4 regions of the Pseudomonas sp. S3_G06 genome follow, and region 3 is predicted to be linked to each of the others. Evidence: predicted binding sites of a transcription regulator. Region 3 holds the regulator's gene; each other region holds the start of a gene.
What was found. The regulator FliA, encoded in region 3, starts transcription of late flagellar genes. The targets are predictions, from matches to a motif close to CTAAAGTTTNNNNNNNNNNNGCCGNTAA.

Region 1 (7,727 bases), 2.7 Mb from region 3:
TGGCGGCACAGCGCCAAGCGCAGCCGAATGCCGAGCCGATGCTCGATTGGGCGACGTTGCGCATGAACCGGTTTTTCTATCGTTTTGGTTTTGCTTGCCTGGGGCTTGCTTTGATCGTCTCCTGGATCAGCACCCGCTTCTGAAGCAATAGCAAACCTGTGGTGAGGGGATTTATCCCCGCTGGACTGCGTAGCAGGCCCTGTTTTTCTCAGGTAAAAACTTGGGAGCGCTGCGCACTCCAACGGGGATAAATCCCCTCGCCACAGCTGTTGCCTACAGCGGCAATCCAGCCTTGACCCGATACTGATTGCGCACCGGCGTCGCATATTGCAGCACCAGGTACGGCCGATGCTCAGCGGGGCAGGCGTCCAGTCGGCTCTGCCATTCATCCTGCGCCTTGGCCAGTTCGTCAGCCGGGAACACCTCGGCCGCTTTCGGCACGTTCAGTTGCGAATCGGCATCCGCCCACTGCGCGTACGCCAGGTAATGCACCGGGAACAACCGGTAGCCGCCGAGAATCTGCTTGTCCATTTCGATCGCCAATTGCTTGGTGTCTTCGAACACCTCGGTGATCGGCGCGGCAAAGTTCACGTGGACCCGGCCCTTGTAGCCGGTGATGCCCTTGGCGATGCTCACGTCATCCTCGCCCGGCGCCTTGGCGTAGGTGCCGGTGGTGGCGCGGATGTATAGCTCGCGGGCCTTGGCCTGATCGCACGGGTCGTACTCATAGCTGATCGACACCGGCGTCACGTTGAGCGAGCGGATCACTTCGCCGAACGGCTCGTCCTTGCGGCTCATGTGGAACATCTTGAGGATCGCCGACTCGGTGCGGTCGTCGCCGTCCTTCGCCCGACCTTCCGCCTGAGCAATCCAGATCGAGGCGCAATCGTTGCGTATCGAGTGATTGATGTACGCCGACAGCAATTGATACGCCGCCATTTTCTCGCGACGGCCGGTGATCGAACGGTGGACGATGAAGCTCTTGTTCAAGCGCATCAGGTCACTGACAAACGGCTTTTGCAGCAGGTTGTCGCCAATCGCGATGCGCGGTGTCGGCAGGCCGGCGTGGTATACGGCGTAGTTGACGAAGGCCGGGTCCATGACGATATCGCGGTGGTTGGCGATGAACAGGTAGGCGCTGCCGGACTTGAACTGCTCGACACCGGTATACGTTACGCCGTCGGTGGCGCGCTCGATGGTGTGGTCGACGTAGAACTCGACTTTGTCCTGTAAGGTAGCCACGGAATTCACGTCGGCAAACTCACGACGCAGCCGATGGGCTATAAGAGGTTTGAGCATCCAGCCGAAGGCACCGGCAAAACGCGGGAAGCGGAAGTGGGTGAGGATATCTAGAAACGCCTTGTCGCCGAGCAGCCTTGCCAGTACCGCAGGTACTTCGCTGTCGTCGTAAGGTCGGATGGCATCGAATTCGCCCATCATGCTCTCTTGTTGGAAACGGCTAGGGTAAGTAAAGGGTTTGATCGAAAACCCGCGGGGCACGGTCTGAAAAGTAGTCAGACAAAAATAGCCCTGCAAATAGACCGGCGATTATACGCACAAGTCACTGGGGAGACCGCGATGCTGGAAAATGCACTGTATGAATGTCCGTATTGCGGTGAGGAAATCGAGACCACTCTGGATTTGTCCGCTGGGGATCAGACGTATATCGAAGACTGCCAGGTGTGCTGTCGTCCGATCACCTTTGTCCTGCAAGTACATGAAGAAGAGTGGCATCTGGAAGTCTTCAGCGAAAACGAGTGAGGGCCGCGTATGCAGCGAATCTACGAACCGGCGAACCTGATGGAGGGTGAAATGCTCAAGGGCATGCTTGCCAGTGAGGGGATCGAGGCGCATCTGATCGGCCGTGATCTGGTGGGCGGTGCGGGTGAATTGCCGATCTTCGGCCTGCTCTGGCTGTCGGTGGATAACGATCAGGCCGAATACGCCCGCGAGTTGATCACCGCGTACAATGCCGCGCTGCCGCTGCCCGGCGACGAACCGGAAAGCTTTCCCGGCACGCTGGTCTGTTAGGCTGGCCTTCGTTTTATTCAGAGTCGTGTTGCCCCATGTGTGGACGTTATGCCCTGTTTCGCTGGAACCGCGAGTTCGCGGCCCTGCCAGGTTTTCCCGCCGATCAGCAGGCGCAGTGGAACATTTCTCCGAATGACTCGGTGTTGATGCTGCGTGCCGAAGAAGATGGCCAGCGCACCTTGGCCCGTGCACGCTGGGGGCTGACGCCGCCGTGGCTGACCGATCTGTCGAAGACCCCGGCCCATGCCCGCGCCGAAACCGTGGCCGAGCAGCCGATGTTTCGTGAAGCGCTGCGTCTGCGGCGTTGCCTGCTGCCGGCTAACGGTTTCTACGAATGGCGCGGCATCCAGCGCAAGCGACCGTACTGGTTGACGCCGGGGGAGGGCTCGTCGTTGTTTTTCGCCGCGATCTGGGAAGCGTATCCGGTGCAGGAACAGGTCTGGCTGAGCACGGCAGTGATCACTCAATCGGCGGCGAGTCAGCGGCGACCGTTGATTCTCGATGAAGCGGGGCAGGCTGCCTGGCTTGATCCTGAAACGCCGCTGCATGTCTTGCAGGGTTTGCTCGCCAGTGAACCGGCGGCGCTGCGCGAGCGGGTGCTGGCGAATCTGGTGAATGATCCGAAGTTGAACGGGCCGGAGTGCCTCACCCCGGCTTGATGAGTGATCTGTGCCGGCATATTCGCGAGCAGGCTCGCTCCCACATGTGAATGCAATCCAACTGTGGGAGCGAGCCTGCTCGCGAAGAGGATCTAAAGATCAGACCTTGAACTGATTGATCAACCGCCGCTGCTGTTCCGCCAGTTTGGTCAACCCGGCGCTCGCCGAGCTCGATTCATCCGCACCGCCCGCCACTTCATTCGCCACCTTACCGATGTTGATCACATTGCGGTTGATGTCGTCGGCTACTGCACTTTGCTCTTCCGCCGCACTGGCAATCTGCGTGTTCATGTCGTTGATCACCGACACGGCCTGAGTAATGGTCTCCAGCGCTTCGGCCGCTTTCGCCGCGTGCTGCACGCTTTCGTCGGTGCGGTTCTGGCTGTCTTCCATGACGCGCACCACATCGCGGGTGCCTTGCTGCAATTGCTGGATCATCGCCTGGATTTCTTCAGTGGCCTTCTGGGTTTTCTGCGCCAGATTGCGCACTTCATCTGCGACCACGGCAAAACCGCGACCCTGCTCGCCGGCCCGGGCGGCCTCGATTGCCGCGTTCAGTGCCAGCAGGTTGGTCTGTTCGGCGATGCCGCGAATGGCGGTGAGGATGGCGTTGATGTTTTCGCTGTCCTTGGCCAGCGTCTGCACCACCTCGACAGCCTTGCCGATTTCCACCGCCAGTACGCCAATCGAATTCGATGTGTCGCGCACGATCTGCATGCCTTGGCTGGCGGCCTGATCGGCGTGGCTTGCCGCTTGTGCTGCCTGGGTGGCGTTGCGCGCGACGTCCTGGGCGGTGGCGGTCATTTCCTGCACCGCGGTCGCTACCTGATCGATTTCGGCCATTTGTTTCTGCACGCCGATGTTGGTGCGAATGGCGATGTCGGCGGTGTGTTCCGAGGAATCGCTGACGCTCTGCACCGAGGTCACCACTTGCGTAATCATCGCCTGCAACTTGGCGAGGAAGGTGTTGAAGCCTTTGGCAATCGAGCCCAGTTCATCGCTGCGGTCGCTGCTCAAGCGACGGGTCAGATCGCCTTCGCCCTGAGCGATGTCATCAAGCATGGCGACCATTTGCTTGAGTGGCCGCGCAATGCCGTGACCCACCAGCCAGATCACCAGCAGGCCGATGCCGGCGATGATCAGGCCGACCATGGCCATGCCGAAGGTGTCGGATTTGCGCTGGGCATCAAGATCAGCCTGGAGGTTTTGCAGATCGGCCATGACCGCGTTTAGCGGCAATTGCAGCATCAGTGTCCAGCGTGCGTCGGTCTGGCCGATGCCGAACGGCAGGTACAGTTCGATGCGGCCCTTGGCCTGATTCACCGAATAGGTGACCTCGTCGCGCTTGAGATTGGCGAGACTGCTGGCCTGTTCGGCGTCGAGGATGTCGCTGACTTTTTCACCAAATTTGCTCGAGTCCTTGGTGTAGGCAACGATCCGCCCGTTGCCGCCGACCAGAGCCATTTCACCGGCGCCGCTGTAAAGCTTCTGGTTGGCGGCGAGCAGCATGTCCTGAATGAAGTTCACCGAGAGGTCGGCGCCGACGATGCCCTGGAACGCGCCGTTGACCATGATCGGTTCAATGAACGAGGCGAGCATGACAATCTTGTCACCGACCTTGTACGGTGCCGGGTCGATCACGCAGGCTTTCTTCGTCTCTTTCGAGCACAGGTAGTACTCGCTGGCGCGTATGCCGGTGGACAAGGTTTTCTGGTCGTCGACATCGGCCAGTTTGTCCACGCCCAGGCTGCCGTCGGTATTGCGGAACCACCACGGCAGGAAACGTCCATTGGCTGGATCGATACCGACCACGGCGCTGCCGATGTAGGCCGCGTCATTGTGGTCCAGTGCGTTTTTTTCCCAGCCGATGTATGTGCCGAGAATTTTCGGGTTCTTTTCGACGTTTTCCTTGATCAGGCTGATCAGTTGCTCGCGGCTGACGCTCAGGCGCGGCTGGCCGTCGGCGGCGGTTGTGCCGAGCAGGGCGTTGACCCGTACCAGGCCGCCGGCAATCAGCAGCGGCGCTTCGAGTTCGCGCTGGATCTGGCTGACCTGGGTCTGCGCCAGCGAAGTCAGGCGCTGTTCGATGACTTGCTCGAACTGCGCCTGGGTGCGCTGTTGCACCATTTCTTGCGTGCGAGCGCCGGAGAACAGCGCGTACAGCACCAGCGCCGCGACCACGCTTAGAACGATGGCGCCGGCCAGAGCGGCGACGGAAAACTGGATCGACTTGAACTTCATGGGAGCTCCGCACGCAAGAGGACAATCTGCGAGGGATTTATCGGCGCGGTGGGCGCGGCCATTAGAGACGCTGGTCGGAATCGGCCCGCGATGTCGCTGATGGATCGGTGCACGGCGGATTCAATGCGCCTTGAGGAATTTCCAGCCAGACTTGCGGCCTTAGGTGGATGTACGCGCAATGCGTCCGTTGTATCTGGCGCCAATACAATTAGCCGCCTAGGATACGCCTCAGGTTTTCAGGGAGCTTTTGAATGAACAAGACATTAGTGGTAAGTGCTTTGAGCGCAGCGCTGTTGCTGGCCGGTTGTCAGTCGGTCAACACCACCAGCGGCGGTGCCGTGGGCGTGGAGCGCAAGCAGTACATGTTCAGCATGCTGTCCTCGCAAGAGGTCGATCAGATGTACGCGCAGTCGTATCAGAAGACCGTCGGCGAGGCGTCGAGCAAAGGTGTGCTGGACAAGACCAGCCCGGAAGCCAAGCGCGTGCAGACCATCGCCAACCGCTTGATCGCCCAGGCGCCGACCTTCCGCCCGGACGCGGCGCAGTGGCAATGGGAAGTCAATCTGATCAAGAGCGATGAGCTCAACGCCAACTGCGGTCCCGGCGGCAAGATCATCTTCTACACCGGGCTGATCGACAGTCTGAAACTCACCGACGATGAAATCGCTGCGGTCATGGGCCATGAAATCGCCCACGCCCTGCGCGAGCACGGTCGTGAAGCGATGTCCAAGGCTTACGGTATGGAGATGGCGAAGCAGGGCGCCGGTGCCTTGTTCGGTCTGGGTCAGGACAGCCTGGCGCTGGCCGACACCGTGGCCAACTACGGCATGACCTTGCCCAACAGCCGCGCCAACGAAAACGAAGCCGACCTGATCGGCCTGGAACTGGCCGCCCGCGCCGGTTACAACCCGAACGCGGCGATCACCCTGTGGGACAAGATGAGCAAGGCTTCCGAAGGCGCGCCACCGGAATTCATGAGCACTCACCCGGCATCGAGCAGCCGCATTGCTGCGTTGCAGGCAGCGATTCCGAAGGTGATGCCGCTGTACGAAAAAGCCCCGAAGTCTTAAAAGTCGAAGGACACAACGATTCTTCAGGTTGGGAGGGCTGTTGTGGCGAGGGGATTTATCCCCGATGGGCTGCGAAGCAGCCCCCAAAACCTGCAAATGCGCTATGTATGACACTCTGAGGCAGCAGGTTTGGGGGCGCTTCGCGCCCCATCGGGGATAAATCCCCTCACCACAGGTTTTGGGTAGTTCAGTAGACGGGGTTAAACCCAGCCGCTGCTCTGCATGGCCTTGTATACCGCAACAATCGCCAGAATCATGAACGCCGAAGCCGCGAGGCGGCGGATCAGGGTCAGCGGCAGTTTCTCTGCAGCAAAGTTACCCGCCAGGACCACCGGCACGTTGGCAATCAGCATGCCCACGGTGGTGCCGATAATCACCAGCCAAAGTTCCGGATATTGCGCGGCGAGCATCACCGTGGCGATCTGCGTCTTGTCGCCGATTTCCGCGATGAAGAACGCGATCAGCGTGGTCAGGAACGGCCCGAACTTGCGCGCCGTGCTGGCTTCGTCGTCATCCATTTTGTCCGGGACCAGGGTCCACAGCGCCGTGGCGGCGAAGCTGGCGGCGAGGATCCAGTGCAGGACGGCGTCGGAGAAGAAACTGCCGACCCAGGCACCTACCGCACCGGCTGCTGCGTGGTTGGCCAGAGTCGCGGCAACAATCCCGGCGATGATCGGCCAGGGTTTGCGAAAGCGAGCGGCGAGAATCAGCGCGAGCAGTTGCGTCTTGTCGCCGATTTCGGCCAAGGCAACGATAGCGGTGGGAACGAGTAGCGAGTCCAGCATCAGGGATTTCCTAAGGGGCGGGTCGACACGGCTATGACACGTACAGCCTTCCCGCCCCGGGTAAGGTGTGCGTGTCATAGGTCTTGTCAAACCCTGCGATCCGTCTGGTGCGGACGCTTGGGTCGCATACGCCATGATCTGAGGATCAAGTATGTTGACGTATGCCGGACGAGCTTGGCGCTCGTGGGAGACTACTCCCCTAGGACGGAGCGGATTCTGCCTAGGCAAATCCGATTGGGCAAGAACAAATTTTCAACCGCGCTTGGCCCGGTAAATCCGGAAACCATTGCCTTCAGCCTTGATCGCACACACGCCCAGGTGCTCCTCGATCAACGGCTGATACTTGAGGAAGCTGTTCGCCACAAGGCGCAGTTCGCCACCGTTTTTCAGATGTTTCGCCGCTTTTCGCAGCAGGTTCTCCGTAGCGAAATAATCGGTGTGCACGCCGACATGGAACGGCGGATTGCTCAGAATCGCGTTCAAACCCATCGGCGCGGCATCGATGCCATCACCGGTCAGCACTTCGGCCTCCAATCCATTGGCGGCCAGGGTCAGACGGCTGCTGGCGGCGGCGAACGCGTCGACATCCAGCAACGTCACCTGATTGTGCGGATAGCGACGTTTCACCGCAGCCCCGAGCACGCCGGCGCCGCAACCGAAGTCGAGCAGATGGCCGCTCGGCAGTTTGTCCAGATGCTCCAGCAGCAGGGCGCTGCCGCGATCCAGGCGCCCATGGCTGAACACGCCCGGCAGGCTGATGACTTTCAACGGCCCTTCGGCCAGCGGCAGTTCGTAAGTCTGCGCCAGGCTTTCCAGCGGTTTCGCTTCAGGCGCATTGGCCACGGTGACTTGCCAGAGCTGGCAGTGGCGAGCGCTGTCGAGTTTGCGTGGCTTGCCGAACGGGTTGAGCTGTTTGGACGCGCCTTCGATGCCGCTGCGTT
Region 2 (7,727 bases), 1.5 Mb from region 3:
GGGTAATGCGCGAGGCGACATCGGCGGGGTCGACACGAAAACCGTTCTCCGGGCGCACCGGCACGGCAATTACCTTGGCACCGCAAGCGCCAAACACTCCTTCGTAGGTAACGTACATCGGCTCGGCGACGATCACTTCATCGCCCGGATCGAGCAGACACTGCGCCACCGAATACACCGCGCATTGCGCGCCGGGCAGGACAATCACCTGATCAGGATCAACCCGTTGACCACTGCGCTGGCGATGACGCTCGGCAATCAGCCAGCGCAGCTCGAACCGCCCACGCACATCGGAGTAATGGGTGTCGCCGGCCAACAGGCTGTCAATCGCACCATGGACAATCGGCAACGGCGTATCGAAATCCGGATCGCCGACGCTCAACAACAAAACATCAACGCCGTCGGCGCGCAGTTCCAGCGCTCGGTCGTGAATCTGCCAGGCAGCGGCACCCTCCCCGGCGATTCGTTGGGTCAAGGCTGAATAGCGCATGTACGTCTCCTGTTAGCGCGGTTTCCAGCCTTCACCGTATCTCAAATCACGAAACGCGCCACCATGGCGTTCAAATCCACTGCCAGTCGCGACAGTTCGTGGGTCGCGGCGCTGGTCTGGTTGGCGCCGGCGGCCGATTGCGTGGCGAGGTCGCGAATGTTGACCAGGTTGCGATCGACTTCGCGGGAGACTTGCGCCTGCTCTTCCGAAGCGCTGGCGATAACCAGGTTGCGCTCGTTGATCTGGTGAATCGATTGCGTGATCTGCTCCAGCGCCACGCCGGCCGCGCGGGCCATTTCCAATGTGGACTGGGTGCGCTGATTGCTTTGCTGCATCGACGAAACCGCTTCTCCGGTACCGTTCTGGATGCCGGCGACCATTTTTTCGATTTCCTGAGTCGACTGCGCGGTGCGATGGGCCAAGGCGCGCACTTCGTCAGCCACCACGGCAAAACCACGGCCAGCCTCGCCGGCACGCGCCGCTTCAATTGCAGCGTTGAGCGCCAAGAGGTTGGTCTGCTCGGCGATGGCCCGAATCACGTCCAGCACCTTGCCAATGTCACGACCTTGCGCGGCGAGGCCTTCGATCATCTGCGCGGTGTTCTGCACGTCGTGAGTCATGGTCTGGATCGCGTCGACGGTTTTCACCACCTGATCGCGACCTTCGCGGGCGGCGTGGGTCGACTGGTTGGACGCCTCTGAAGTCGACACGGCATTGCGCGCCACTTCTTCCACCGCAGCGGTCATCTCGTTGACGGCAGTGGCGGCTTGTTCGATTTCGTTGTTCTGCTGCTGCAAGCCACGAGAGGCTTCTTCGGTGACAGCGCTAAGTTCTTCGGCAGCGGCGCCCAGTTGCGTGGCGGAGCCGGCGATCTGCTCGATGGTTCTGCGCAAGTTGGTCTGCATCGCCGCCAAGGCTTCGAGCAGGCGCGCCGGTTCGTCCTTGCCGTCGACTTCGATGGCTTTGCTGAGGTCACCGTCGGCAATGGTTTGCGCAGCGAGCACGGCGCGGTTGAGCGGCGTGACGATGCTGCGGGTCAGCAACCAGGCGAGCAACACGGTGGCTAGCGCCGCAATCACGGCGACGATGATGATCCCGGTGATGGCGCTGTCATAGTTTTCACCGGCCTTGGTCGCCGCCGCTCTGGCCCCGGCGGTGTTCATGCCGATCAACTTGTTGAGCTGCTCGCCCATTTGATCGGTGCCTTCCTTGATGCGCGTGTTGATCAACGCGCGCATCGCTTCCAGATCGCCCTTGCGCGATAGCTCAATCATCTGATTCTGCGCTTGCAGGTAATTATCGAGCGTCGTCGAAAACGTCTGGAAGACCGCGCGCTCTTCAGGGCCTGCCGGCAACGCAGCGTAGTTGGCCTGTGCTTTGCGCACCTTGTCGACCAGCACCGCGATGCGGGTTTCTGCCTCTTGCAGGCTGGCCGGTTCGCGATTGACCAGCACACGGAACGAGAGAATGCGCATGCGCAGGACGTTTTCCGTGACCACGCTGAGGTGGGTCACGCTTGGCAACTGGTTGGTGTCCATATCGATCGACGCCTGACGAATGACCGTCATGCGGCTTACGGCGAACACGCCGAGGACAATCACCAGCAAGGCGATGAAGGCAAAACCGAGGAAAGCACGGGGCGCGATATTCAGATTACGCAGGGACATGGTCGGACTCTCGAAAGAAAGAAACTACGAGCATCCATGCCGTGAGCACTGGCCCATAGCGGGCGACAGTCCGGCGTCACTGGGTTTTGGTTTTGTGTGCGCCTGAACGTTGTATCGGCCAGGCTTGAGGAAGGTTTCGGGTCTGCGGTAAATATTTTTCGGGACGTGACAACGATCAAACACTGCTCCGCTGCCATTGGTAGGAGCTGTCGAGTGCAACGAGGCTGCGATCTTTTGACTTTTAAAAGCAGGATCAAAAGATCGCAGCCTCGTTGCACTCGACAGCTCCTACATAGGCAAGCCGATCAGCGTTTGGTGGCGAGTTGCCAGACCCGAGCAATATCGGTTGCGCGCTCACGCAGCAGGCGCGGGGCTTCGGCGCAGGCCTGTTCCAGAGTCATCGGTCCGCTGGTCACGGCGAACGCGGCGTCGATGCCATGCTGATAGAGCTCCTGATAGCCATCGCCCAAGGTCCCGGCAATCACGATCACCGGCACGGCGTGCTGTTTGGCAAGTCGCGCAACACCGAACGGCGTTTTGCCGCGCAGGGTCTGCGCATCGAAGCGGCCTTCGCCGGTAATCACCAGATCCGCACCTTTGACTGCCTCAGCGAGCCCGACCAGTTCCGCTACCACCTCGACGCCCGCCTGAAACTGCGCACCGAGAAAAGCCTTGGCCGCAAACCCCAGACCACCCGCCGCGCCGCTGCCCGGTTCATCGCGCACGTCTCTGCCCAATGCTTGCGCGCAAAGCTCGGCGAAGTGCCCCAGCGTCTGATCGAGCTGCTCAACCTGCGCAGGCGATGCGCCCTTCTGCGGGCCGAAAATGGCCGAGGCGCCGTGGGGCCCGCAGAGTGGATTATTGACGTCGGCGGCGATGTCGAAACGCACATCGGCCAGACGTGGATCAAGTCCACTCAGGTCCAATCGCGCCAGTTGCGCCAAGGCCAGGCCGCCGGGTACCAGCGACTGATTCTGCGCATCCAGCAACTTCACACCCAATGCCTGCATCGCCCCGGCACCGCCATCATTGGTCGCGCTGCCGCCAATCGCCAGAATCACCCGTTGCGCGCCGGCATCCAGCGCTGCACGAATCAGTTCACCGGTGCCAAACGTGCTGCTGATGCAGGCATCGCGCTGTCCCGGCGGGACCAGTTGCAGACCGCTCGCCTCGGCCATTTCTATGATCGCGGTGTGGTTGTGCGGTAGCCAGCCCCAAGCAGCATCGACCGGCGCGCCCAGTGGACCGCGCACGCGGGTGCGGCGTAACTCACCTTCGCAGGCTGCAAGAATCGACTCGACCGTGCCTTCGCCGCCGTCGGCCATCGGGCATTTGACCAGCGTCGCCTGCGGCCAGACCTGCGCCAGTCCGAGGGCGATGGCTTCGGCAACGCCTTGGGCACTCAGGCTGTCCTTGAACGAGTCGGGGGCGATGACGATCTTCATGGGAATTCTCCGGTTGCAGTGGCATTCATGCTGCCAGTCGGCCTGCGCCTTGACGCCGGTCGGGTGCACAAGTGGCGTCGGCGTTTATTGTTCATTTCCACAAAAGGCTGGCGCTGGATGTTCCGGCCTCTTCGCGAGCAGGCTCGCTCCCACATTTGAAATGCATGCCACTGTGGGAGCGAGCCTGCTCGCGAAGGGGCCCCGAAATACACCGATCAATTCGGATCAGTCTGCGGCAGCAACTGCACCCCCAGATACAACGCCAGCATCCCGTCCAGCTTCAACGGATCTACCCCGCTCAACTCGGCAATCCGTTCCATGCGATAGCGCAGGCTGTTGCGATGGATGCCCAGCGCTTCGGCACAGGCCTGGCTCTGCCCGTCGTGCTCGCACCAACTGCGCAGCGTCGCCAGCAACTGGCCGTTGCTGTCCTTGGCGATAACCTTGCGCAGCGGCTTGAGCAGTTCGTCCAGCGCATCGTCGTTGCGATGTCGCCATAGCATGACCGGCAAGCGATAACGATTGAGCGTCAGCAGTCTCGAATTCGGCAGCACGTCACGACCATACGCCAGCAAGTCGCCGACCCGTCGATAACAGCGGCGCAACCCGGCCAGGCCATCCGCCTGCCCGCCGACGGCAATGCGCAAAATCTTCCAGCCGAGGCCATCGAGCTTTTCCAGCAGGCGATCGTGCTCGACGTTCTGGCTCGCCGGGCGACACCACAACAGCGACGACTTCGCCGAACTCACGCACCAACTGTCGGGATACCGCGAGGTCAGCCACGCACTCAGTGCCTCGACGGTTTGCCCCGGCCCGTGCTCAAGACCCAGCTCAAACAGATACGGCACCCGGGTCAATTGCGGCTTGAGCCCAAGCTGCTGCGCCTCATCGATCAGGCGCGGCGAATCCCCCGCCTCGCTCAACAGCAAAGCCAGCAGATCATCGCAACGCTGCCGTCGCCATTGCTGCTCGGCCTGCTGGTTGCGCTGGCCGACGAGCATTTCAGCGGTCATGCGCACCAGCTCGGCGTAGGTGCGCAATTGCTCCGGCTCGCCAGTGATGCCAAGCACGCCGATCAAGCGCTGATCGAGCAACAGCGGCAGGTTGATGCCCGGTTGCACGCCTTTGAGGTGCACCGCCGTTTGCGCATCGATTTCCACCACACGCCCGTTGGCCAGCACCAGTTGCGCGCCTTCATGCCGGGTGTTGATGCGCTCCGGTTCACCGCTGCCGAGGATCAGGCCCTGACTGTCCATGACGTTGACGTTGTACGGCAAAATGGCCATGGCCCGGTCGACGATGTCCTGGGCAAGGTCGTGATCGAGTTCGAACATAGCGGCGGCAATCCTTCATTTCAGGCACGGACGGTTGTTCAGCCGCACAGGGTCTGGCGGCAAACCCTGTGCTCAGGCACAAAGACAATCCGGCCAAAGGTGGCCGAGACTCTCAGGGCGATCAACGTTACCCTTTGCATCGCAAAAAATCATAATAAAGAGAGAGCCGCTATGTCGCAGAGCGCCGCAGCTACCCAGACCATCGACGACGGTAAAAACGCCGTCTACAAACGCATCACCCTGCGTTTGATTCCCTTCATTTTCATCTGCTACCTGTTCAACTACCTCGACCGGGTCAACGTCGGCTTCGCCAAATTGCAGATGCTTGACGCACTGAAATTCAGCGAAACGGTGTACGGCCTCGGCGCCGGGATTTTCTTCATCGGTTATGTGCTGTGCGGCGTGCCGAGCAACCTGGCACTGACCCGCTTCGGTCCTCGGCGCTGGATTGCCTTGATGATGATCACCTGGGGCACGCTGTCGACCTGCCTGTTGTTCGTCACCACCCCGACCGAGTTCTACACCCTGCGCTTTTTCACCGGTGCCGCTGAAGCCGGTTTCTTCCCGGGCGTCGTGCTGTATCTCTCGCAGTGGTTCCCGACCTTCCGCCGTGGCCGGATCATGGCGTTGTTCATGTCGGCAATCCCCGTCTCCGGTTTGCTCGGCAGCCCGTTTTCCGGCTGGATTCTCAACCACTTCGCCGCTGGCCAGGGTGGCCTGGCCGGCTGGCAGTGGATGTTCCTCCTGCAAGGCATTCCGACCGTGATCCTCGGCGCACTGGCGTATTTCCTGTTGAGCGACAGCTTCGCCAATGCCAAATGGCTGACCGCCCACGAGCGTTCGGCGCTCGAAGCCGACCACGCCGAAGACCTCGCCAATAAACCTAAAACCGCCACCGACTCACTGCTTGCGGTGTTCAAGAATCCTGCGATCTGGGCCTTCGGCCTGATCTATTTCTGCATCCAGAGCGGCGTGTATGCGATCAACTTCTGGCTGCCGTCGATCATCAAGAACCTCGGCTTCAGCGATAACCTGGTGATCGGCTGGCTGAGTGCGATTCCGTATCTGCTCGCGGCAGTGTTCATGCTGGTCGTCGGCCGCTCGGCGGATTTGCGCAAGGAGCGCCGCTGGCACTTGGTGGTGCCGATGCTGATGGGCGCTGTCGGGCTGGTGATCGCGGTGAATTTCGCGGCGAATCCGGCGATTGCGATTCTCGGCCTGACCATAGCGACCATGGGCGCACTGACTGGTCTGCCGATGTTCTGGCCGGTGCCGACCGCCATGCTGAGCGCGGGCGCGGCGGCTGGCGGTCTGGCGCTGATCAACTCGATGGGGCAGATGGCCGGGTTCCTCAGCCCGTACCTGGTGGGTTGGGTCAAGGACAGCACTGGCTCGACGGATGCGGCGTTGTATGTGCTGGCGGCGGTGATCGTTGGCGGGAGTCTGCTGGCGTTGCGGATGACGCGGACGTTGCGGGCTTGAGCTCGCGTGCATGAACAAAACGGCCCTTACGGGCCGTTTTTTTATTCGGTTTCACTTTGCACGATGATGTTCGGCGAGCAGACCAGCGTCGAAGCCGATCAGAGCCGTTGTAACAAAATCTCTATACTTTGCCATTCCATGGAACCGTGCTTACGCAGCCGCGCCTAATGGTCGCTCGCTCGAATAAGTCTGCCAAGGATAGTCAATGTTCAATCGGCCCATCGATTTTGTCCGCAAGCCATTGCGCGCGATGTTTAACGCGTTCGATAACAAGGAAGCATTCGACACCTCGCGGTCCCTGGAGGTCGCCAGCTGTGAATCGCACAGGGCAGGTCTCCGATACCGTGCCGACATCGATGGCCTGCGGGCTGTCGCTGTCCTGCTGGTGCTGATATTTCACGCAGGGATGACGTTATTCCCGTCCGGTTTTATCGGCGTGGATATCTTCTTCGTGATCTCCGGGTATCTCACCACCTCTATCATCATGAAGTCGCTGGAGAACGGCACGTTCAGCTTCACGGGTTTTTACGTCAGGCGCATCTGGCGCTTGCAACCGGCCGTTGTTGCGCTGTTGGTTGTGACCTTGCTGGTTACCACGCTGCTTTATCTGCCCGATGACTACGTCGACTTCCTGAAAAGCGAGAAGTACACCTCATTACTGATCTCCAACCAGTATTTTTCCAAGGTGACTTCCGGTTACGCCACGCCCGATGCCGCCAGTCTTCCGCTGTTGCACACCTGGTCACTGGCGATCGAATGGCAGTGGTACCTGCTGCTACCGTTGGGTATCTGGCTGCTGCATCGCTATGTGGCGAAACGGGCTTTGAGCAGCGCGGTGCTGGGTTTGACCCTTGCCGCCACGGCGCTGGCGCTGTATCTGTCGCAGGTCACTCCCGACCTGAACTATTACTTTTTTACCGCGCGCATCTTCGAATTGATGATTGGATCGTGCGCCGTCATGTTCAGCGCGGACAGGTTTCGCCTGAGTCGTGTCAGCGCTTCGCTCATTTGCGCGGTTGCGCTCGTCACGATTGCCTATTGTGCGGTCCAGGACGATATCCTCAGCGGATTCCCCAACTATCACGCGGTCGCGGTATGCGTCGCCACGGCCCTGCTGCTGGTTCGCGGCATAGGTAATGTGAGCATCACCTCGGCTGTCCTTGCATTCAAACCGCTGGTGTTCATTGGCACCCTTTCCTACTCGCTGTATCTGTGGCATTGGCCGATTCTGGCGGTGCTGGCCTACCTGGGCGTCGATCTGAGCCCAGCGGTAACAGTCGGCTATTTCGCCGCCACGTTCGCGATGGGC
Region 3 (7,727 bases):
GCAGCCATTGGTCTGAGATCTCCCTTTACTGTCAACTCTGACAGGTGCGCTCGTCGTGATTTTGCAGTTTGATGCAAGGTGCAGGCACGCACTGACGCGGTCAGGCAGGCGAGTGCAAGGGAGCACGACAATGAAAGGTATTTTCAGCAGTTATGACGAAAAAACCGGAAGGGGCACCATCACGCCGAAGCCCTCGGGACGATGTATTTCCTTTGCCGAAGCCACGGGTTTTTTTCTGACGGCCAAAGAATACCGATTCAGCATTCCATTGCCCGATGCCCTGCGGGCGAGCGTCAAAGTCGGCGGCGAGGTCGAGTTCGAATTGCCCAAGAGCAAGAATGGAAAAGTAAAAATCCTCCGGTATTGACCACTGTTCGCAAAGCCGCTGAAAACGGGGCGGCGGTTTTTTATGATCGTTCCCACGCTCTGCGTGGGAATGCAGCCCGGACGCTCCGCGTCCCTTCCAAAGCCGAACGCAGAGCGTCCGTTGAGGCATTCCCACGCAGGAGCGTGGGAACGATCATCGCGTGTCGCTACTGCGGCAACTCCAGATTATCCAGCACCCGATTCACCGCCAGTTCCCCGAGCATGATCAGTTGCGCGATGCCCATCAGGGTACGGCGCTGGGATGGTTTCACCAGTCCGGCGAATTCCTGGGCGATGGTTTTGGCCGAGGCGAGGGTTTCGCAGGCGTTGGCCAGCAGGTCTTCGTTTTTGGTGTCGGCGGTGACGGCGTACATGGCGCGGGGGCTGAACGGCGGTGGGGTCGAGCCGGGTGGGCAGAGGTAGTGGTCGAGGGCGCGGTCGGCGGCTTGGTGGAGTTTTTTTGAGTCGAGGGATTCGTAGGGGGAGGTGGGGTCGGACTCGGGCGGGTTGGGTGTGGGTTTGATCATGGTGAAGCTCCTGAGGTTATGGAGCCACTTTCCCCCTGTCGCTAAACAAGTGAAGGTGGCAGCTGTACGCAGGTTAGCGAACCGGTCTCAGGCACCCCGGTAGACCCGAAGGTCTCCCGCATACAGCCGCCATAACGTTATTGCGGGCGAAAAATCCCGCAACGAAGCCACGATCGCTGATGCACTGAGTTGATCCGGGTCGCTAAACCCGATCGCTGATTCGTCAGCGACCGGACCACGATAGAACCCGACCCCCAGGTGCACAAGCCGGCGGATTCTGGCTTGGCTGTAGGCAATGGCGCAAGGATTTGTAGCCTTGAGACCGTGTCGGCAGGTGTCTTTTAAACTCGTCGTTTAAAAACAAAGATCGCAGCCTTCGGCAGCTCCTACAGGAGATGTAAATCCATGTAGGAGCTGCCGAAGGCTGCGATCTTTTCTGCTTGGGCAAAAGTTGGAAAGCTTCTTGCAATAGCCGCCCTGCGTCCGTTCGGGGCGTCAAAAGTTTGCTTTAAAGGAACGGGGAAAACCGGTGGATCGCACTCAGTTATTCAATACAGCACGCACCAACGTTGCCGACCTCAGTCGAGGCAATCTGGGCGTGCCGTTGTTGCTGCTGGTCATGCTGGCGATGATGATGTTGCCGGTGCCGCCGTTCCTGCTCGACGTCTTCTTTACCTTCAACATTGCCCTGTCGATCGTCGTCCTGCTGGTCTGCGTGTATGCGCTGCGGCCGCTGGATTTCGCCGTGTTTCCGACCATTCTGCTGGTGGCGACGTTGCTGCGACTGGCGTTGAACGTGGCCTCGACGCGGGTGGTGATGCTCCACGGTCAGGACGGCCACGCCGCAGCCGGTAAGGTAATTCAGGCCTTCGGTGAGGTGGTGATCGGCGGTAACTACGTGGTCGGTATCGTGGTTTTCGCGATCCTCATGATCATCAACTTCGTCGTGGTGACCAAGGGTGCCGGGCGGATTTCCGAGGTGAGCGCGCGTTTCACCCTCGATGCGATGCCCGGCAAACAAATGGCGATCGACGCCGACCTCAACGCCGGCCTGATCGACCAGAATCAAGCCAAGTCGCGCCGTCAGGAAGTCGCCCAAGAGGCGGAGTTCTACGGTTCGATGGACGGTGCGAGCAAGTTCGTCCGTGGTGACGCGATCGCCGGCCTGTTGATTCTGTTCATCAACCTCATTGGCGGCATGGCGGTTGGTATCTTCCAGCACGGCATGAGCTTCGGCGATGCGGGCAAGGTTTACGCCTTGCTGACCATCGGTGACGGTTTAGTGGCGCAATTGCCATCACTGTTGTTATCTACAGCAGCGGCGATCATGGTGACCCGTGCTTCCGGCTCGGAAGACATGGGCAAGCAGATCAACCGCCAGATGTTCGCCTCGCCGAAAGCGCTGGCCGTGGCCGCTGGTTTGATGGCGGTGATGGGCCTGGTGCCGGGCATGCCGCACTTCTCCTTCCTGAGCATGGCGGCGCTGGCTGCGGGCGGCGCGTACCTGTTCTGGAAAAAGCAGAATGTGGCCAAGGTCGTGGCGCTGGAAGAGGTCAAGCGTCAGCAGGAACTGCTGCCGTCGCCGGCCCGCGCCATGGAAACCAAGGAGCTGGGCTGGGACGACGTGACGCCGATCGACATGATCGGCCTGGAAGTCGGCTATCGCCTGATCCCGTTGGTGGACCGCAATCAGGGTGGGCAATTGCTTGCGCGGATCAAGGGCGTGCGCAAGAAGCTCTCGCAGGATCTGGGCTTCCTGATGCCGACCGTGCACATCCGCGACAACCTCGATCTGGCGCCGAGCGCGTATCGCTTGACGCTGATGGGCGTGATTCTCGCCGAGGCCGAGATCTACCCGGATCGCGAACTGGCGATCAACCCGGGCCAGGTCTACGGCTCGCTCAACGGGATCAACGCCAAAGATCCGGCTTTCGGACTCGAGGCAGTGTGGATCGAAATCAGCCAGCGCGCCCAGGCGCAATCGCTCGGCTACACCGTGGTCGACGCCAGCACCGTGGTCGCCACCCACTTGAACCAGATTCTGTACAAGCACTCCAGTGAGCTGATCGGCCACGAGGAAGTGCAGCAGCTCATGCAATTGCTGGCCAAGAGCTCGCCGAAACTGGCGGAAGAGCTGGTGCCGGGCGTGGTTTCGCTGTCGCAGTTGCTCAAGGTCCTGCAAGCGCTGCTCGCCGAGCACGTGCCGGTGCGCGACATTCGCAGCATCGCCGAAGCGATCGCGAACAACGCTGCCAAGAGTCAAGATACCGCCGCGCTGGTCGCCGCTGTGCGGGTCGGCGTATCCCGTGCAATCGTCCAAAGCATTGTAGGCACTGAGTCCGAGCTGCCTGTAATCACATTGGAACCAAGGTTGGAACAGATATTGCTCAATAGTCTGCAGAAGGCAGGACAAGGCTCGGAAGAGGGCGTTCTGCTGGAGCCGAGCATGGCCGAGAAGCTGCAGCGTTCGTTGATCGAAGCGGCCCAGCGTCAGGAAATGCAAGGCCAACCGGTGATCCTGCTGGTAGCAGGCCCGATTCGCGCGATGCTCTCGCGCTTCGGTCGCCTCGCAGTGCCAGGCCTGCATGTACTGGCCTACCAGGAAGTACCGGACAACAAGCAAGTGACCATCGTTGCGACAGTAGGGCCCAACGGCTGAGGTAGTGGTTTATGCAAGTTAAGCGTTTTTTCGCCGCCGATATGCGTCAGGCCATGAAGCTGGTTCGCGATGAGCTGGGCGCTGATGCCGCCATCATCGGCAACCGCCGCATTGCCGGCGGCGTCGAGTTGACGGCGGCTCTGGATTACAAATTGTCGGCGCTGGCGCCACGGGTTCCGAACATGGAACTCGAAGACGAGCTGCGCAAGACCCAGTCGCGCATCGTCACCGCCCAGGCCGAGCTGAGCCTGCGTGGCGAAGCCGACGGCAACACCAATCAGCAGTTGTTCGCCGGGCTGCCGTTGACCGCAGGCCTGCCGCTGACCGCTGCCGAACCGTTGAGCGAGCCGACCTACGCCGCACCGACGCGCCCGGCCGCAGCGCCTGCGCAGGCCTCGGCGGGCGTCGATCCGCGTGCGCTGGATTCGATGCGTTTTGAATTGAACAGCCTGCGCGAGCTGATGGAAGTTCAGCTCGGCACCCTGGCCTGGAATCAGCTGCAAGGCAGCCGTCCGGCCCAAGCCAATCTGTACCGCCGTCTGCAGCGCATCGGCCTGTCCGGCCCGCTGTCGCGCGATCTGCTGGCGATGATCACCGATATCGAAGAACCGCGTCAGGCCTGGCGCATGCTGCTGGCGCACCTGGCGCGGATGATTGCCGTACCGGAAGTCGAGCCGCTGGAAGAGGGCGGTGTGATTGCCATGGTCGGCCCCGCCGGCATGGGCAAGACCACCACGCTGGCCAAGCTCGCCGCGCGTTACGTGCTCAAGTACGGCGCGCAGAACGTTGCACTGGTGAGCATGGACAGCTTCCGCATCGGCGCGCAGGAACAACTGAAAACCCTCGGGCGCATCCTCAACGTGCCGGTAACGCACGTCGATCCGGGTCAGTCGCTGGTGCAGGCATTGGATCCACTGCTACGCAAACGCGTGGTTTTGATCGATACTGCCGGCCTGCAAGCCAGTGATCCGGCGTTGCGCATGCAGCTCGAGAGCTTGGCCGGGCGTGGCATTCGCTCAAAAAATTATCTGGTCCTGGCAACCACCAGCCAGAAACAGGTTCTAACCGCCGCTTATCACAGTTACAAGCGTTGCGGGCTGGCCGGCTGCATCCTGACTAAACTGGATGAAACGGCCAGTCTCGGCGAAGTGTTGAGCCTGGCGATCAGTCATGAATTGCCGGTCGCGTATCTGACCGATGGCCCACGGATTCCGGATGATTTGCATCTGCCGCGCCGTCATCAACTGGTCAGCCGCGCCGTCAGCGTGCAAATGCAGGAAGAACCCAGCGAAGAAGCCATGGCTGACATGTTCGCTGATATCTATCACAGCCCGACCAAGCAGGTTGGCTGAGGTAATCATGAACAGTTTTTGTACCTACATCGATGGTCTGCCACGCATTGTTCCGATCAGGAACGCGCAGCCAGTAATGTGGCCTCCGTCTATGCAAGACAAGGTAAAGAAATAACATGGGCAGCATGCATCCCGTACAGGTGATCGCGGTGACCGGCGGCAAAGGTGGCGTCGGCAAGACTAACGTGTCAGTGAACTTGTCGCTGGCGCTGGCAGAGCTTGGCCGTCGGGTCATGCTGCTGGACGCCGACCTGGGCCTGGCGAACGTCGACGTTCTGCTGGGGCTGACACCCAAGCGCACACTGGCCGACGTCATCGAAGGCCGTTGCGAACTGCGCGACGTGCTGTTGCAGGGGCCGGGCGGGATTCGCATCGTGCCGGCGGCCTCCGGCACGCAGAGCATGGTGCACCTGAGCCCGGCGCAGCACGCCGGCCTGATCCAGGCGTTCAGCGACATCGGCGACAATCTCGACGTGCTGGTGATCGACACCGCTGCGGGTATTGGTGACTCGGTAGTCAGTTTCGTACGCGCCGCCCAGGAAGTGTTGCTGGTGGTCTGCGACGAGCCGACTTCGATCACCGACGCTTACGCGCTGATCAAGTTGCTCAACCGCGACTACGGCATGAACCGCTTCCGCGTCCTGGCCAACATGGCGCAGAGCCCGCAGGAAGGGCGCAACCTGTTCGCCAAGTTGACCAAGGTCACGGATCGCTTCCTCGACGTCGCCCTACAATACGTCGGCGCCGTGCCGTACGACGAAAGCGTGCGCAAAGCGGTGCAGAAGCAGCGCGCCGTCTACGAAGCCTTTCCCCGTTCCAAGTGCGCGCTGGCCTTCAAGGCCATCGCCCAGAAGGTCGACACCTGGCCGCTGCCGGCCAACCCGCGCGGGCATCTGGAATTTTTCGTCGAGCGTCTCGTGCAGCAAACCGCAGGGCCTGTGATATGACCGCCAGTGGCATGAATCTTTACAAAAAGTCGGCGCGTGACGCGCAATACGAATTGATCGAGCGTTACGCGCCACTGGTCAAGCGCATTGCCTATCACTTGCTGGCGCGCCTGCCGGCCAGCGTGCAGGTCGAAGACCTGATCCAGGCCGGGATGATCGGTTTGCTCGAAGTCTCGACCAAATACGACGCCAGCAAAGGCGCCAGTTTCGAAACGTACGCGGGCATTCGAATCCGCGGCGCGATGCTCGATGAAGTGCGCAAAGGGGATTGGGCGCCACGCTCGGTTCACCGTAATACCAGGATGGTCAGCGACGCGATTCGCTCGATTGAAGCTAAAACCGGCCGTGACGCTAAAGATCACGAGGTTGCGGCCGAACTCCAATTGAGTCTCGACGATTACTACGGGATTCTGAATGACACCTTGGGCAGTCGCCTGTTCAGTTTCGACGACCTCTTGCAGGACGGCGAACACGAAGGGCTGCACGAGGATGGCGCCAGTGCTCATATGGAGCCGTCACGCGATCTGGAAGATGAACGCTTCCAGGCGGCGCTGGCGGACGCGATTGCCAATTTGCCGGAGCGTGAGCGACTGGTGTTGGCGCTGTACTACGACGAAGAGCTGAACCTCAAGGAAATCGGTGAAGTCCTTGGCGTCAGTGAATCGCGGGTCAGCCAGTTACACAGCCAGTGCGCGGCCCGTCTGCGGGGGCGTTTGGGGGAGTGGCGAGCGCGCTGAAGGCAGTGTGGGGACACTGCGAAACGAGGCTGGTGCGGTGATGAACGGCGCCGGTCTCGATCCGTTGTGCTCCAGACAAACTTTAAGTGCTGCGCCGATTGATTGAAGTGGCGCGTCCAGGTGCTGGGCGCGTTTAAGACTGCTTGGAGGTCGAATTGAACAAAGACATGAAAATCCTCATCGTTGATGACTTCTCAACGATGCGGCGGATCATCAAGAACCTGCTGCGCGATCTTGGGTTCACCAACACCGTCGAGGCCGACGATGGCACCACTGCCATTCCGGTGCTCAACAGCGGCAGCATCGACTTTCTGGTAACGGACTGGAACATGCCGGGCATGACCGGTATCGACCTGCTGCGTCACGTGCGCGCCGATGAAAAACTCAAGCACCTCCCGGTGTTGATGGTGACTGCTGAAGCCAAGCGCGAGCAGATCATCGAGGCCGCCCAGGCCGGTGTGAACGGTTACGTGGTCAAACCTTTCACGGCTCAAGCGTTGAAAGACAAAATCGAGAAGATTTTCGAACGCATCGGCTGATGAATGCGCGGGGGAGCTATGGAGCATAACGAATCATCACAGGGCGATTTCGAATCGACCCTGAAAAAACACGCGGTCGAACTGGTCGAGAGCCTTGAAAAAGGCAAGTTCGGCGACGCGGTGCAACTGATCCATGAGCTCAATCAGACCCGTGACCGCGGCCTGTATCAGGAAGTGGGCAAACTCACACGTGAACTGCACAGTGCGATCGTCAATTTCCAGATTGATCCGCACATGCCGCAGGCCGAGGAAGTGTCGCAAATCACCGACGCCACCGAACGCCTGGGCTATGTGGTCAAGCTGACGGAAGCCGCGGCCAACCGCACCATGGATCTGGTGGAAAGCGCCACGCCGGTGGTCAACAGTCTCGCTGATGAAGCGCAGACGTTGAGCGCCGATTGGGGCCGCTTCATGCGTCGCGAGGTCGGGGCTGAAGAGTTCCGCGAACTGGCGCGCCGGGTCGACGGTTTTCTGTCACGCAGCAGCACGGACAACCGTGCGGTGTCGAGCAACCTCAACGACATCCTGCTGGCTCAGGATTACCAGGACCTCACAGGTCAAGTGATCAAGCGTGTGACCCAACTGGTCACCGAAGTCGAA
Region 4 (7,727 bases), 2.7 Mb from region 3:
GTATTCAGCCTTTACCTGCCGTGACAGGCTTTTTGTTTGACGCTGCTTGATATTCCGAACAGCCGCAGCCTATTTTGTCCGGGTCGCCGTTCGCGGCTCGCACAACAACAAGGATTGCGTCATGACAACCGATGGCCAGGGTTCACTCGCGCAGCGATTGACCGGCATTGATGAGATTGAATGTGTCACCCCGGATCTGAACGGTGTGCCACGGGGCAAGGTGATGACCGCCGAGGGTTTTCTCGAAGGGCGGCGTTTGCAGTTGGCGCGGGGTGTGCTGCTGCAATGCATCATGGGCGGCTATCCGCCGGCGCGGTTCTACGGCAGCGATGACGGCGATCTGGCGCTGGTCGCCGATCCTGCGCAGATTCACCGTTTGCCCTGGAGCGACGAGCCGCGCGCCATGGCGATTTGCGACGCCGACGAACTGAGCGGGGAGAGCTCAAGTCTGTCGACCCGTGGCCAGCTCAAAGCGGTCATCGCCCGTTACGCCGCGCACGGTCTGGCGCCGGTGGTGGCGACCGAGCTGGAATTTTTTGTCTTCGCACCGAACAACGATCCGACTCAGCCGTTCCGTCCGCCGGTCGGCCTCGACGGCCGTCGCGAAGATGGCCAGTCGGCGTTCAGCGTCGGTTCCAACAACGGTCTGCGGCCATTCTTCAGTGAAGTGTATAAGTGCATGGCAGCGCTCGGCCTGCCACGCGACACCTTCATGCATGAAATGGGCGTCAGCCAGTTCGAGATCAATCTGCTGCACGGCGACCCGCTGCTGCTGGCCGATCAGACGTTCCTGTTCAAGCACCTGCTCAAGGAAGTCGCGCTCAAGCATGGCCTGAGCGTGGTGTGCATGGCCAAGCCGCTGGCACATACGCCGGGCAGCTCGATGCATATTCACCAGAGCATTGTTGAAATCGGCAGCGGCAAGAATGTCTTTACCGACTCGAACGGCGAGCCGACGGCGATGTTCCGCCACTTCATCGGCGGGCAACAGGCAGGCCTCGCCGATTTCACCGCACTGTTTGCGCCCAACGTGAATTCCTATCAGCGCCTGTGTCATCCGTACGCGTCGCCGAACAATGCCTGCTGGTCCCATGACAATCGCGCCGCCGGCTTGCGTATTCCCGCCAGCTCGCCGGTCGCACGTCGGGTCGAAAACCGTTTGCCGGGCGCCGACGCCAACCCTTATCTGGCGATCGCCGCCAGTCTGGCTGCGGGTTTGCACGGCATCGAACAGGAACTGGAGCCGAGCGCGGCAATCCAGGGTGAGTTCGCCGTGCCGGATAATCTGGCCTTGCCGTGTACCTTGCACGCCGCGCTGGAGCGTCTGAAACGTAGCCAGTTGGCGAGGGAACTGTTCGGGTCGGAGTTCATCGAAGGCTACATCGCTTCGAAGACCATGGAGTTGACCAGCTTCTTTGATGAAATCACTCCCTGGGAGCGCCGTGTGCTGGCCGCCCAGGCCTGACGTATCGCTGCTGCCGGGCTGTCGTTCTGACCGCCCGGTATTTACTGCAAGGAGCCGCTCGGAACGCCGATGCGCCAAATCTGGAAATCCTTTCGAGCGCTGTATTTCGCCTCGCTGATGATGTTGATCGGCTCAGGCCTTCTTTCTACTTATCTGGCTTTGCGTCTGGCTGCCGACAACGTCGACGGGCTGTGGGTCGGTGCGCTGATGGCGGCCAACTATTTCGGTCTGGTGCTGGGCGGCAAGATCGGCCATCGCCTGATTGCCCGGGTCGGGCATATCCGTGCCTACTCGGCGTGTGCCGGGATCGTCGGCGCGGCGGTGCTCGGCCATGGGCTGGTGGACTGGCTGCCGGCGTGGCTGGTGCTGCGGACGATCGTCGGTCTCGGCATGATGTGTCAGTACATGGTCATCGAGAGCTGGCTCAACGAGCAGGCCGACGCCAATCAGCGTGGACTGGTGTTCAGCGGTTACATGATCGCCTCGTATCTGGGCCTGGTGCTGGGTCAGCTGATTCTGGTCATGCACCCCGGCCTCGGGCTGGAACTGCTGATGCTGGTGGCGCTGTGCTTTGCCCTGTGTCTGGTGCCGGTGACGTTGACCCGACGGATTCACCCGGCGCCTCTGCACCCGGCGCCGATGGAGCCGCGCTTCTTTATCAAACGCGTACCGCAATCGCTGAGCACAGTGCTCGGCGCCGGTTTGATCATCGGTTCGTTTTATGGTCTGGCGCCGCTGTATGCCTCGCAACAGGGGCTGACGACCGAGCAGGTCGGTCTGTTCATGGGTAGCTGCATTTTTGCCGGTCTGCTGGTGCAGTGGCCGTTGGGCTGGTTGTCCGACCGTTATGACCGCGCGCTGCTGATTCGCTGCTTTGCCGGGTTTCTGGCCGTGGCGGCGTTGCCGTTGGCGATCATGCCGCAGGTGCCGCTGGAGGTGTTGTTCGTCGTTGGTTTCTTCTGTTCGCTGGTGCAGTTCTGCCTGTATCCGCTGGCGGTGGCGTTTTCCAACGACCACGTCGAAGGCGATCGCCGCGTGTCACTGACCGCCATGTTGCTGGTGACTTACGGTGTTGGCGCGAGCATCGGGCCGCTGCTGGCGGGTGTGCTGATGAAGTTTCTCGGCAGCCAGAGCCTGTATGCGTTCTTCAGTTTCTTCGCGTTGGTGCTGGTCTGGCGGATTCGTCCGAAAGCAGTGACCAACCTGCACCAGGTCGACGACGCACCGCTGCATCACGTGGCAATGCCGGACAGCATGTCGAGCTCGCCGCTGGTGGCGGCGCTTGACCCGCGTGTCGATGAGCAGGTGGTGCAGGAGCAGATGGTGCAGGATCCGGCGCCGGTCAATCCTGAGCCTGAGCCCGAAGCGCAGCCGGAAGCAGTCGTTGAAACCGAACTGGACAGCGGCAATGACGATAAGCCTGCGCCAGATATCAGTGGTGGCAGGCCCTGAACCGAAGGTAAACATCGGCGCATAAAAAAGGGCAGCCCTGTGAGGGACTGCCCTTTTTTTGATCGCTGTGACTCAGAGATCGTCTTTGTCGAAACGCCGTGCTTCACGCTGCAACTGATAAACAAAACGCTCGACGTTGCGCGCAGCCTGGCCACTGATGTTGTGGAAGCGCAGACCGGCGAAGGTGATGTTGAGTTTTTCTTCGAAGTGCAGGTAGCGCAGCTCGACCGACGTTGGCTGATTGCCGAACAGCGGCGGGGCGATCAGACGATCGTAGACCTGGCCCAGTTGCAGGCGATCAGTGATGTCGCCTTCGAAGCGGAACTTGCAACCGGTCGCGGAAATGTCCAACAGCTTGCCGTGGATAGGCGCCTTGAGCTTTTCGCCGCCCAGTTCGACGCTGACCAGATCGGTGAGTTTCAGCGCAGCGCGGAAGGCATTGCGGCGCTGGTGGTAGACCACTTCGCTCGGCAGGTCGCCGGTGTAGAAACGGTCGCCGTCGGATTCTTCGATGTTGAGAGTGCCGTTGCATTCCCAGGCGATGCGCACGCCGTCATGAAAGCCTTCGACCTTGAACGGTTCGCCAGCCTGGAGGAAGCGCTCTCCATCGCGCGGGATCATTTCGTCCAGCGCAATCGTTGCGGTTTCGCGGTCGACCTTGATCAGGTAACTCTGAAAGCGCTGGCTGCGTTCATGGAAGGTGATGATCAGCGGATCGTGGCTGTCTTGCAGCTGGCGCAGGTTGCTGGAGATTTCCAGTGGCGTGGTGAGCACCTTTGGAGGCTGCGGAGCATCATCCGCGCTTAGGGTGTTGGACACGGTTCTTCAATCTCCAGACAAAATAAGACGACTGGCCAGTATTTTGCCAGCATGTTGCGCAAGTGGATAGTGCAGGGCCAGCGAATGGCTCATGCCTGGCTGAGCGTTCGCGGCTTGACCGGTTTGGCAAAGGTGCCGCTGGCGTCATACAGCGCTGGCGGCTCGCCGCCGGTGAGGATCTTCAGCTGATTGGCGGTGGTCGCCTGCTGGATCTGGATCGACTGGCCGTTCTTGACGTTGGCAGCCTGGCACTGGGCGATCAGCGCGGTCAGGGCATCGCCCTGGGCCAGCAACTGGTCGCCAATGCTCGACTGGCTGGCCAGTTGCTCAAGACCTGTGCGATCGGTCGGCAGGTTGAGGCTGGCGAGGATTTCGCTGCGCTTGCGGCCATGCTGCTCGAGCAGAATGATCAACGCTTGCTTGGTCGCCAGAATTTCTTCCAGCAACGGCATGTCACGACCATGCAAAGCGAGGGATTCGGTTTGCAATAACTCCAGCAATTGTTGCGCTGGAGCAAAGTCGTCGTTGATCAGTTGCAATAAGTTAGTGTCGTGCATAGCTGGCCTTGGGGTTTAAGCGTCCAAAAGCCTGGCGCCGGCAAAAGCCTAGCGCTGGGCTTCGAAGTTGAGCAGTTTGCTGGCTACACGGTTGCTGTCGACTTTATAGCTGCCATCGGCAATCGCGGCTTTCAACTCGGCCACACGGGCTTTGTCGACAGCAGGCTGATCGCGCAGCTTGTCAGTGACCTTCTGCAACTGTTGAGCCTCATTGCTGAGGTGTACCGACTCCCCGCTTTTGGCGACATTGGCCTGTTCGGCCTGGGTATTCAGCGGCGCGGAGGGGCTGTTTTCAGCGCTTTCCTTGGCGTTGCTGGTACGTGTGCTGCCGGTTAGTGACGAGGAACTGTTCAATCGGTTGAAATCGATAACCATGATAAAAAACCTCTGGGAATTTGGACGCTTGCCATGTTTTCGGCTATCCCCTGAAAAACTTTAGGCCCAATCAACCATAAGCTTGCATGCGCCGTTGCGAGACCTGCTGCGGCACAGTTTAGGGAAGCGACGGGATCGGCGCCAGTTTTCTCCACGAGGCTTTTACATGGCCACTTCGACCTGTCCCGGCGCAATCACCTGCGCCTTGATAACTCTTTGAGAATTAAGGTTTTTTACGCGAATCTGTTCTTTCATGCCGCCATTGGAGAGCGCTTCCCCCGGCATGCGTACGGCAAGGGTGCCGCTGCGCGCAGTGATCACCACCTGGTCACCCTTGCGCACCACTTCGGCCTGTTCCAGATGCACCAGGGTGATGACCTGATCGGCGACCGTTGGTCGGGTAAGTTTCTGCCCGATCGCTTCGTCGACGGAAGTCAGGAAACCCTGGTTGATCGTGCTGACGTCGCGCTCGCGCAAGGTCACATCCTGCGGCTCGATAATGCCGGCGCGTTTCAGCGGACGGGTGGTCGTCACGATCTCGCGAAACAGGCGGACTTGAGCGGGTACGAACACCGTCCAGGGCGAACTGCCTTCGCAGCGAACCTTCACCGTGACGCGGCCCAGCGGGCGTGCCGGGCTCTCCAGTGTGGCTGTCAATTCCTTGTCGCACATGGGCATGCGCATGCGCGGGTCGAGCTGGTTGACTTCGATTTCGTAGCGGCCTTCGGTTTGACTGGAAGCCAAATAGTCTTCTACGGTGAATTCAAGAAAGCCCTGAGTCACGCCGATAAGCATATCAGGCAAGGTAACCGCATCTGCATGGGCAGGACTGCCAGCAAGCAAGCAGCAAACGGCGGACACCGCGCAAAGCCCTTTGCGAAGGGAGGATGTCAGGCGTCGGGAAAATGTCGTTTGAGCGTTCATACGAGTTAAAAAGCAAGCGCCGTGCCGTTTAGCAATGAATGTGCGTCGCAACAACACTTGGCGTTGGTGTAGGAGTCTGGGCATGGCTGGTGTAATGGATTCGGTGAACCAGCGCACGCAACTGGTAGGGCAGAATCGCCTCGAGCTGCTGTTGTTCCGTCTCGACGGGCCGCAGCTCTATGGGATCAACGTGTTCAAGGTACGGGAAGTGTTGCAATGCCCGTCGCTGACGTTGATGCCCAAATCCAGTCCTGTCGTGTGCGGGGTAGCGAATATACGGGGAGCGACCATTCCGATCCTGGATCTGGCAATGGCAACGGGCTCCGGTGCGTTGAAAGACAAGAACAGTCCGTTCGTGATCATCACGGAGTACAACACCAAGACCCAGGGTTTCCTGGTCCGCTCGGTGGAGCGCATCGTCAACATGAACTGGGAAGAGATCCATCCGCCACCCAAGGGTACCGGTCGCGATCACTACCTGACCGCTGTAACCCGGGTCGACAATCAGTTGGTCGAAATCATCGACGTCGAGAAGGTGCTGGCCGAAGTGGCGCCGACGCCGGAAGCGATTTCGGTGGGCGTGGTCGATGTCGAGACGCAGACCAAGGCGTTGTCGCTGCGGGTGCTGACGGTCGATGACTCGTCGGTGGCGCGCAAGCAGGTCACGCGTTGTCTGCAGACCATCGGTGTCGAAGTGGTGGCGCTGAACGACGGCAAGCAGGCGCTGGATTACCTGCGCAAGCTGGTCGACGAGGGCAAGAAGCCGGAAGAAGAGTTCCTGATGATGATTTCCGACATCGAGATGCCGGAGATGGACGGGTACACCCTGACGGCGGAAATCCGCGGCGACGCGCGCATGCAAAAGCTCCATATCATCCTGCATACTTCGTTGTCGGGGGTATTCAATCAGGCGATGGTGAAGAAAGTCGGTGCTGATGACTTTCTGGCCAAATTCCGTCCTGATGACCTCGCATCCCGGGTAGTCGACCGGATCAAAGCAGCAGATATCAGCTAGGGACCTTCTGTCCCTGGCGGTCAACACGATTTAAGAGGCGGCATCATTGTCTACGGGTAATTTGGATTTCGAACAGTTCCGGGTCTTCCTGGAAAAAGCCTGTGGCATTCTGCTCGGTGAAAACAAGCAGTATCTGGTCTCGAGCCGTCTCAACAAACTGATGGAGCAGCAAGGCATCAAGTCCCTGGGTGAGCTGGTACAGCGCATCCAGACCCAGCCGCGCAGCGGTTTGCGCGAGCAGGTGGTCGATGCCATGACGACCAACGAAACCCTGTGGTTTCGCGACACCTATCCGTTTGAAGTCTTGAAGAACAAGGTACTGCCGGAAGCGATCAAGGCCAGCCCCAACCAGCGTCTGCGGATCTGGTCGGCGGCCTGCTCGTCGGGACAGGAACCGTACTCGCTGTCGATGTCGATCGACGAGTTCGAGCGCAGCAACCTGGGTCAGTTGAAGATGGGTGTGCAGATCGTTGCCACCGATCTGTCGGGCCTGATGCTCAACAACTGCAAGACCGGCGAGTACGACAGCCTGGCGATCGGTCGCGGTCTGTCGCCGGAACGCCTGCAACGCTACTTCGACCCGAAAGGGCCGGGGCGCTGGGTGGTCAAGGCGCCGATCAAGAGCCGGGTGGAATTCCGCTCGTTCAACCTGCTCGACAGTTACGCAGCGCTGGGCAAGTTCGACATCGTGTTCTGCCGCAACGTGTTGATCTACTTCTCTGCCGAAGTGAAGAAGGACATCCTGTTGCGCATTCACAGCACGTTGAAGCCGGGCGGGTACCTGTTCCTTGGCGCTTCGGAAGCGCTGAACGGATTGCCGGATCATTACCAGATGGTTCAGTGCAGCCCGGGGATTATCTACAAGGCGAAATAAGCGGTTTGCAGTGATACAAAAAACGGGAGGCCCGCAAAGGCTTCCCGTTTTTTTATGCCCGAATTATTTTCCACGAGCACCACAAACCCCCTGTGGGAGCGAGCCTGCTCGCGATAGCGGTCTGTCCGTAAGACAGTTGGCGCCTGACACGCCGCCTTCGCGAGCAGGCTCGCTCCCACAGGGATCTGCGCTGACCTGGCAAGGACGGCAAGCGGCAGAAAAGCGGCATCCGGCGGTAACCGGTTG

Region 1: the regulator FliA is predicted to act here: its motif matches at 4,969-4,996, upstream of AB4N47_RS01440 (methyl-accepting chemotaxis protein).
Region 2: the regulator FliA is predicted to act here: its motif matches at 2,269-2,296, upstream of AB4N47_RS08815 (methyl-accepting chemotaxis protein).
Region 4: the regulator FliA is predicted to act here: its motif matches at 4,705-4,732, upstream of flgM (flagellar biosynthesis anti-sigma factor FlgM).

What each region holds. Positions count from the first base shown of each region.
Region 1 is NZ_CP162738.1:297,196-304,922, forward strand. Features, by position in the region: gene AB4N47_RS01415 (hypothetical protein) at 1-143, shown strand, start outside; gene AB4N47_RS01420 (1-acyl-sn-glycerol-3-phosphate acyltransferase) at 274-1,437, opposite strand; gene AB4N47_RS01425 (CPXCG motif-containing cysteine-rich protein) at 1,579-1,761, shown strand; gene AB4N47_RS01430 (putative signal transducing protein) at 1,771-2,031, shown strand; gene AB4N47_RS01435 (SOS response-associated peptidase) at 2,067-2,690, shown strand; gene AB4N47_RS01440 (methyl-accepting chemotaxis protein) at 2,790-4,931, opposite strand; gene AB4N47_RS01445 (M48 family metallopeptidase) at 5,183-6,001, shown strand; gene AB4N47_RS01450 (TMEM165/GDT1 family protein) at 6,202-6,786, opposite strand; yybP-ykoY riboswitch at 6,875-6,999, opposite strand; gene AB4N47_RS01455 (class I SAM-dependent methyltransferase) at 7,039-7,727, opposite strand, start outside.
Region 2 is NZ_CP162738.1:1,916,793-1,924,519, reverse strand. Features, by position in the region: gene AB4N47_RS08820 (pyridoxal phosphate-dependent aminotransferase) at 1-490, opposite strand, end outside; gene AB4N47_RS08815 (methyl-accepting chemotaxis protein) at 532-2,157, opposite strand; gene AB4N47_RS08810 (glycerate kinase) at 2,463-3,602, opposite strand; gene AB4N47_RS08805 (sugar diacid recognition domain-containing protein) at 3,818-4,936, opposite strand; gene AB4N47_RS08800 (MFS transporter) at 5,108-6,418, shown strand; gene AB4N47_RS08795 (acyltransferase family protein) at 6,624-7,727, shown strand, end outside.
Region 3 is NZ_CP162738.1:3,466,477-3,474,203, reverse strand. Features, by position in the region: gene AB4N47_RS15515 (hypothetical protein) at 131-367, shown strand; gene AB4N47_RS15510 (DUF6124 family protein) at 534-893, opposite strand; gene flhA (flagellar biosynthesis protein FlhA) at 1,423-3,552, shown strand; gene flhF (flagellar biosynthesis protein FlhF) at 3,564-4,904, shown strand; gene fleN (flagellar synthesis regulator FleN) at 5,021-5,851, shown strand; gene fliA (RNA polymerase sigma factor FliA) at 5,848-6,588, shown strand; gene AB4N47_RS15485 (chemotaxis response regulator CheY) at 6,756-7,127, shown strand; gene AB4N47_RS15480 (protein phosphatase CheZ) at 7,146-7,727, shown strand, end outside.
Region 4 is NZ_CP162738.1:802,716-810,442, forward strand. Features, by position in the region: gene AB4N47_RS03640 (sensor histidine kinase) at 1-24, shown strand, start outside; gene AB4N47_RS03645 (glutamine synthetase family protein) at 224-1,465, shown strand; gene AB4N47_RS03650 (MFS transporter) at 1,535-2,917, shown strand; gene AB4N47_RS03655 (flagellar brake protein) at 2,990-3,736, opposite strand; gene AB4N47_RS03660 (flagella synthesis protein FlgN) at 3,826-4,293, opposite strand; gene flgM (flagellar biosynthesis anti-sigma factor FlgM) at 4,342-4,668, opposite strand; gene flgA (flagellar basal body P-ring formation chaperone FlgA) at 4,831-5,592, opposite strand; gene AB4N47_RS03675 (chemotaxis protein CheV) at 5,675-6,607, shown strand; gene cheR (protein-glutamate O-methyltransferase CheR) at 6,654-7,481, shown strand.